Linked DNA regions of Rhodothermus marinus. The protein of the gene in region 1 interacts with the protein of each later gene in a pairwise test. Links are inferred from orthologs where the notes say so. Each region holds a gene or a part of one and is shown in the gene's direction. Other genes may lie near its edges.

The links. Proteins that work in one complex are often made in the same cells at the same time.
Region 2: the proteins of groL (region 1) and GYH26_RS11525 interact in binary tests that used the Escherichia coli proteins (3 or more experiments, as listed by UniProt). The link is inferred for Rhodothermus marinus from one-to-one orthologs.

The regions. Positions count from the first base shown.
Region 1 is NZ_AP019797.1:2,433,798-2,437,704, reverse strand. Bases 506-3,479 are described here. They hold groL (chaperonin GroEL), read left to right. Parts: upstream 506-1,168; coding sequence 1,169-2,791; downstream 2,792-3,479. Other genes in these bases: dnaE (DNA polymerase III subunit alpha), read right to left, coding at 3,288-3,479; groES (co-chaperone GroES), read left to right, coding at 768-1,085; GYH26_RS10510 (DUF2085 domain-containing protein), read right to left, coding at 506-549. Outside these bases: GYH26_RS10515 (hypothetical protein), read right to left, coding at 1-40; more of GYH26_RS10510, read right to left, coding at 82-505; more of dnaE, read right to left, coding at 3,480-3,907.
Region 2 is NZ_AP019797.1:2,656,681-2,659,991, reverse strand. Bases 468-3,311 are described here. They hold GYH26_RS11525 (nucleotide exchange factor GrpE), read left to right. Parts: upstream 468-1,504; coding sequence 1,505-2,119; downstream 2,120-3,311. Other genes in these bases: GYH26_RS11515 (flavin reductase family protein), read left to right, coding at 3,294-3,311; dnaJ (molecular chaperone DnaJ), read left to right, coding at 2,137-3,294; hrcA (heat-inducible transcriptional repressor HrcA), read left to right, coding at 468-1,471. In the rest of the region: signal peptide peptidase SppA, read right to left, coding at 1-151; more of hrcA, read left to right, coding at 362-467. UniProt on the Escherichia coli protein: Participates actively in the response to hyperosmotic and heat shock by preventing the aggregation of stress-denatured proteins, in association with DnaK and GrpE. It is the nucleotide exchange factor for DnaK and may function as a thermosensor.

The DNA.
Region 1 (3,907 bases):
CCGCACCGCCCAGCAGGATGGAAGGGAGCTTCTCTTGCATAAGCCGTTATCTGTTTGGTTGATGAACAGTTGCACAAAAGATCAGGCCGGACAGGGTTGGGTTTTCCGGGGCGCATAGCGCAGCGTTGCTGCGAGGAGCAGTCCGGCTCCCAGCCCGAACCAGAGGCCGGTGAGCGTGCGACTGAGTGGCGTGTTGTGCCAGAGGTGCACCAGCTGCAGGCTCCAGTCCAGCGCCGGAGGCAAGAGCGCCCCGCTCAGTATCAGGGGCGCCCGCCGGTAAATCCACCATGCTCCGGCGCCAAGCAGTGGAAGTAGCAGCGATCCCAGAAAAAGGCCGGTATAGATCCCGTAGCAGCGCTGGCAGACGGCCAGCTGAACCCCGTCGATCCAGAACGAACGGTCGGGCAGTTGGTGACACACCGGCGCAAAGGCCGCCATGAGCAACGTCCGCACTGAGGGCGGCACGAACGGCGGCAGCGAGACCAGCAGCAGAAGCAGACCGGTGACGCCGGCCGCCAGCAGGGGAACGCGGGACGATTGTAACGCCATGGTTATAAAATTGAAGGATAAACCCTGTGTCCTTTAAAGCTACACATTCTGGCCGTTCTATGCCAGTTTGTTTTGAGATTTCTTCACGGACGGCAGGAACTCGCCCGAAAAACGATCGGTTGAAGGCTTAGCACTCTCGAAATGAGAGTGCTAACAAATCTTGATCAATCCTTAAAAAATCTGATCGGGGTTGCTTCATCCACCAACCGTAAAAAACCATGGAGGTGCGCGATATGGCGAAGGTTAAAATTAAGCCGCTGAGCGATCGGGTGGTGATCAAGCCGGAGCCGCCGGAGGAGAAGACCGAAAGCGGTCTGTACATTCCGGACACGGCCAAGGAGAAACCGCAGCGGGGTACGGTGATCGCCGTCGGTCCCGGGCGTGTGGAGAACGGGACCAAGATCGAGATGAGCGTGAAGGAGGGCGACAAGGTGCTTTACGGCAAGTATGCCGGCACCGAGATCACGATCGACGGCGAGGAGTACCTCATCATGCGGGAGACCGACATCCTGGGCATCATCGAAGAGGAGAAGTAAGCGCTGCGAGTCGTTCGTGGCGCTTTTTTCGTGACCCGTGGTCCGGAAACCGGTGAGCTGAAAACAAACCTGGAGGGAAAACTATGGCTGCGAAGCAGATTACGTTCAATTCGGATGCGCGCATGGCGCTGAAGCGGGGCGTCGACAAGCTGGCCGATGCTGTAAAGGTGACGCTGGGGCCGAAGGGCCGCAACGTGATCATCGAGAAGAAGTTTGGCGCCCCGACCGTCACGAAGGACGGCGTGACGGTGGCCAAGGAAATCGAGCTGGAGGACAAGCTGGAGAACGTCGGTGCCCAGATGGTCAAGGAGGTCGCCTCGAAGACGAGCGATGTGGCGGGTGACGGTACGACGACGGCGACCGTCCTGGCTCAGGCCATCCTGACGGCCGGTCTGAAGAGCGTCACGGCCGGTGCGAACCCGATGGACCTGAAGCGGGGCATCGACAAGGCCGTGGAGGTGGTCGTGGCCGAGCTGCGCAAGATGAGCCAGGAGGTGCAGGACAAGAACCGCATTGCGCAGGTGGCCACGATCTCGGCCAACGGCGACAAGGCCATCGGGCAGCTCATCGCCGACGCGTTCGAGAAGGTCGGCAAGGACGGCGTCATCACGGTCGAGGAGGCCAAGGGCACCGAGACGACGCTCGAGGTCGTCGAGGGTATGCAGTTCGACCGGGGGTACCTCTCGCCCTACTTCGTGACGAACCCCGACACGATGGAGGCCGTCCTGGAGGACGCCTACATCCTGATTCATGACAAGAAGATCTCGGCGATGAAGGACCTGCTGCCGATTCTGGAGAAGGTGGTCCAGACCGGCCGGCCGCTCCTGATCATCGCCGAGGATGTGGAGGGCGAGGCGCTGGCGACCCTGGTCGTCAACAAGCTGCGCGGCGTGCTGAAGGTGGCGGCCGTCAAGGCGCCGGGCTTCGGCGATCGCCGCAAGGCCATGCTGGAAGACATCGCCATCCTGACCGGCGGTACGGTTATCTCTGAGGAGAAGGGTTACCGGCTGGAGAACGCCACGCTGGACTACCTGGGCCAGGCCGAGCGGATCATCGTCGACAAGGACAACACGACGATCGTCGGCGGCAAGGGCGATCCGGCTCAGATCAAGGCCCGCGCCAACCAGATCCGGCAGCAGATCGAGGAGACCACCAGCGACTACGACCGCGAGAAGCTGCAGGAGCGGTTGGCGAAGCTGGCCGGTGGCGTGGCGGTGCTGAAGATCGGTGCGGCCACCGAGCCCGAAATGAAGGAGAAGAAGGCCCGCGTCGAGGACGCGCTGCACGCGACGCGTGCCGCCGTCGAAGAGGGCATCGTGCCGGGTGGTGGTGTGGCCTACATCCGGGCCATTGCGGCGCTCGACAAGGTCGAGGTGGAAAACGAGGACCAGAAGATCGGCGTGCAGATCGTCCAGCGGGCGCTGGAAGAGCCGCTCCGGCAGATTGCTGCGAACGCGGGCTGGGAAGGCTCGATCGTCGTCCAGCGCGTCAAGGAAGGTCAGGGCGACTTCGGCTTCAACGCCCAGACCGAAGAGTTCGGTAACCTGCTGGAGCAGGGCGTGATCGACCCGACGAAGGTCGCGCGCACGGCGCTGGAGAACGCCGCCTCGGTGGCCGGCCTGCTGCTGACCACGGAGGCCGTCGTGGCCGAAAAGCCGGAGAAGGAAAAGGCTGCGGCGCCGAGCCCCGGCGACATGGACTTCTAAGCGCGCCCTGACACACCCCCGCAACCCCGAAGCGGGGCTGCCACACCGGCAGCCCCGCTTTTTTGTTGCCGATGATGTCCCACAAAATACTGGAGCGAACCAACTACGCGCGCCTGTGGTCAGGCACGAAGCGAAGGGCTTTTCTGCGTAGCGCCACTCTGGATGGCGCCGCCGTGCACAGAAGTTATCCAAAAAAAATAGTTTCAAAGAAGTTCGCGATTTCGACCTGTAACCCTTTATAGCGTTTCGGTGAGGTTTATAGTTTGAAGCACGACCAACGCGCTCGTAGTCAGGCACGGAGCGAAGCGAAGTGCCGTTTCAGGTAACGCCACTTCGGCTGGCGCCTTCGTGGCTTACTACAAACGCGTGCATCTGACATGCAACGCAAAGCACTGGCTTAGCAGATCTCCCCCTCGTTTTTCGGATAAGTTCTAGTCAGGCACGGAGCGCAGCGAAGTGCCGTCGCGTGCTACCGGCGCTTGTGTGTGCAGTGCGTTCACGAGCGCACCGGAGCCGACAGGCGGCGGCTTTCCAGGCGAATCGCCTCGGCACCGAAGAGGCGCAGCGTCTGCTGCATCAGCGTATCGTTGAGCTCGACCAGGCAGCGCCGGCTCAGCAGCCGCTGGCGGCCGCCCGGCAGCTCGGGGCTGAGCAGGTCGAAGTACAGTTTGCAGCGACCCGTGTGCTCGCGGCAGAGCGCGTGGAAGCGGTCGAGTTGTTCGGGCCGCACCTGTTCCAGATCGAGCTGCACCACCAGCGCCTCGACCAGTTCGTCGCGCACCTTCCACATGGGCCACAGTTCGTCCACCAGGATCTTGACGCTTCCGCCACGCACTTCCACCTGGCCTTCGACCAGCACGACGGCGTCCACTTCCAGGTAGGGCATGACGCGCTCCAGCACCGAGGAGAAGATGACCAGCTCGCCCTGACCGGTGAAGTCTTCGATCGAGGCAAAGGCGAGCGGCCGGCCGTTGCGCCCGATCCGCCGCTGCACCTCGGTGATGATGCCGCAGATGCGGTGGCGCGGGCGTGCGGGACGGTACGCATGGCCGTTCGCCGTTCCGTTTGCGTGTCCGTTGGCCGAGCCGTTGCGGGGCACGTCCGCCTCCTCCAGCG
Region 2 (3,311 bases), 220 kb from region 1 along the record:
GCACGACCAGCACCGAGCCCGAGCGAATGGACGGCGGCTGTTCGACGGCCGTCGCCAGCCCCATCAGAAACAGAAACAGAAAGAGAAAAATCAGCCCGATGGCGATCAGCGTGCCGAGAATGCTGGCCAGCAGCGAGGAAAGAAACCGCATGGCAGACTTCAAGCCGTTGGTAGAAAAATATTGTCTGAAAGATACGATGCCGGTTGCTACGAAAGGGCGGCGGGTAAAGTTACGGGATTGGTGGAAGTGTCTGAAGCCGAAAACCACATGGGAAACCGCCTTTGTGGCAAGGCGGTTGGAATTACGGCCATTTACGTCGGATAGCGGTCAACTTCCGTGGAAAACAACATGCGAGGATCGGTGCGGCTTGGACAGGTGCGGCGGCGGAAGCCACCTTATCGGGTGGTGCGGAAGGATAATCCGGCCGCGCCGCTGAACGAGCGGGAGCGGCAGATTCTCCGGCTGGTGGTCGAGAGCTTTATCGACACGGCCGGTCCGGTGGGCTCGCACTTTCTGGCCCGGCGGTATCCGATCGGCCTGAGCCCGGCCTCCATTCGCAACACGATGAGCGATCTGGAGGAGATGGGCTACCTGGACCATCCCTACACGTCGGCCGGTCGGGTGCCCACGGACCTGGGCTACCGGACCTTCGTCGATGCGTTGATGGACGTACCCGAGCTGGCTCCGGACGAACGCCGGTTGCTTCAGCAGAAGGTGCGGGAGATCGGCAACGATCCGGAGGAGCTGTGGCGGGAGAGCACGCGCCTGCTCGGCCAGCTTTCCCGGCTGCTGGGCGTGGTGCTGACGCCCCGGCTCTCGACCGGCGTGCTGGAGCGGCTCGAAGTGGTGCCGCTTTCGTCCACCCGGGCCATGTTTGTGCTCAGCGTGCGGGGCGGCCTGGTGCGTACGATCCTCGTGGAACTGACTTCGGAGCTGAGCCGGCGTGATCTGGAGCTGGTGGTGGCCCTCCTGAATGAACGCCTGGCCGGCCTCACGCTGGCCGCGATCCGACAGAGTTGCCATCAGCGTCTGCGTGATCTGGAAGATCGGACCGGGCTGGTACAGCTGGTACTGGACGAAGCGCCTACGCTTTTCAGCGAACCCAGTGAAGGACGCGTACGCTTCGGCGGCACCCAGTACATTATGGGCCAGCCGGAATTTCAGCGGCCGGAAGAGCTCCGCAACCTCTTTCTGCTGCTGGAAGACGAGGAGGAACTGGTACGGCTGCTGGAGGGAACCGACACTTCCGATGACGTTGAAGTAGGCCGCGCCCAGGTGTCGATCGGACGTGAAAATCAGGACGAAAAGGTGGAAAGATTCTCGATCGTCACGGCACGCTATCGCCTGGGCGATGCTGTGGGAACCATCGGAGTGATCGGGCCTACCCGTATGGACTACCGGCGCGTGCTGGCGCTGGTGCAGGAGATGGCCCGGCTCCTCAGCCGTCCGATCGATGAAACCGTGAACTGAATCCGTGGGGAGCGAAACGAAGCGACGACGACCATGGCGGAGGAAATGAAAACCACACCGAACGCGGAACAGGTAAACGAAACGGAAAACGTGCCGACGCCCGAAGCGGAAGCTACCGCTTCGGAGACGCCGGCCGAGGAGGAAAACGATCTGGTAGCCCGTATTGAACAACTGGAGGCCGAACTGGCGCAGGTGCAGGACAAGTTCCTGCGCACGGCGGCCGAATTGCAGAACTATCGCCGGCGCGTCGAGCAGGAAAAGCGGCAACTGCTGGAAATGGGCAAAGCGCTGGCGATTCGCCCGCTGCTGGAGGTACTGGACGATCTGGAGCGCTCGCTGGAGGCGGCGCGCCAGGCCGAGGCGCAGGATCCGGGCGCTGCCTATCACAAGCTGCGTGAAGGCGTCGAACTGGTCCATCAGAAATTTCTCACCGAGCTGGCCCGCCTGGGGGTGGAGCCCATCGAAGCGGTGGGTCAGCCCTTCGATCCTGCGCTGCACGAAGCCATGATGCAGCAGCCGGCACCGGAGGGCGTGACGCCCGGTACGGTCTTGCAGGAAGTGCAGAAAGGCTACCGGATGGGCGAACGCGTGCTCCGGCACAGCCGGGTTGTTGTGGCGGCTCCGCCCGACGGAAACAGCCAGGCCTGAACGGAAGGCCCTGATCTATGCGTGACTACTACGAGGTGCTCGGGGTGGACCGCAACGCCACCCAGGAAGAAATCAAGCGAGCTTATCGCAAACTGGCGCTCCAGTACCACCCCGACCGCAATCCCGGCGACAAAGAGGCGGAGGCGCGCTTTAAAGAGATCGCCGAAGCCTACGAGGTCCTTTCGGATCCCGAGAAACGGCGGCGCTACGACCGCTACGGCCATGCCGGTGTGCGAGGCAACGGCATGCCGGAAGGTGGACCTTTTGAGGACCTGAACGACATCTTCAGCGCCTTCCACGACATTTTCGGCGCCTCGGGCTCCGTTTTCGAGGAGGTGTTCGGCGGGGGGCGTCGCCGCACCCGCCGGGAAGCGCACGGCCGCGCCGGCGGCGACGTCCACGTCAAGGTGCAGCTAACGCTGGAGGAGATCGCCGAGGGCACGGAAAAAGAAGTTACCGTCCGCAAATACGTGCCCTGCGCCACCTGCGACGGCACCGGTGCCGAAGGCGGGACGGCCGGCTATACGACCTGCCCCACCTGTCGAGGAGCAGGCGAGCTGCGGCAGGTGTCGCGCTCCATTTTCGGCCAGTTCATCAACATCCAGACGTGCCCGCACTGCGGCGGGGCCGGACGCATTCTGCGCAACCGGTGTCCGGACTGCGGCGGGAGCGGCCGCCGCATGAGCGAGGAGACGATCCGGGTGACGATCCCGCCCGGCGCGCTCGAAGGCCACTACCTGACCATCCGGGGAGCCGGTCATGCAGGCGTCAAAGGCGGACCGCCCGGTGACCTGATTGTCGAGATCGAAGAGCTCCCGCATGAACACTTCGTGCGGGAAGGGCTGGACATCTACTACGACCTGGTCATCTCCTTCCCGGACGCCGCGCTGGGCACGGAGGTCGAAGTGCCCACCCTGCGGGGCCGGGCCCGGCTGCAGATCGATCCGGGCATTCAGTCCGGAAAAATTCTGCGCATGCGCGGCCGCGGCCTTCCGGAGTTGAACGGGCCGGGGCGGGGCGACCAGTTCGTCCGCGTTCATGTGTGGACGCCCACGGAGCTGACCGACGAAGAACGGCAGATTCTGGAACGCCTCCGGCACTCGCCATCCTTCCGGCCTCGCCTTGAAGAAGGGCGCCGCTCCTTCTTCAGTCGCTTCAAGGATGCCTTCCGTTGATGCCTCACGTGACCGCA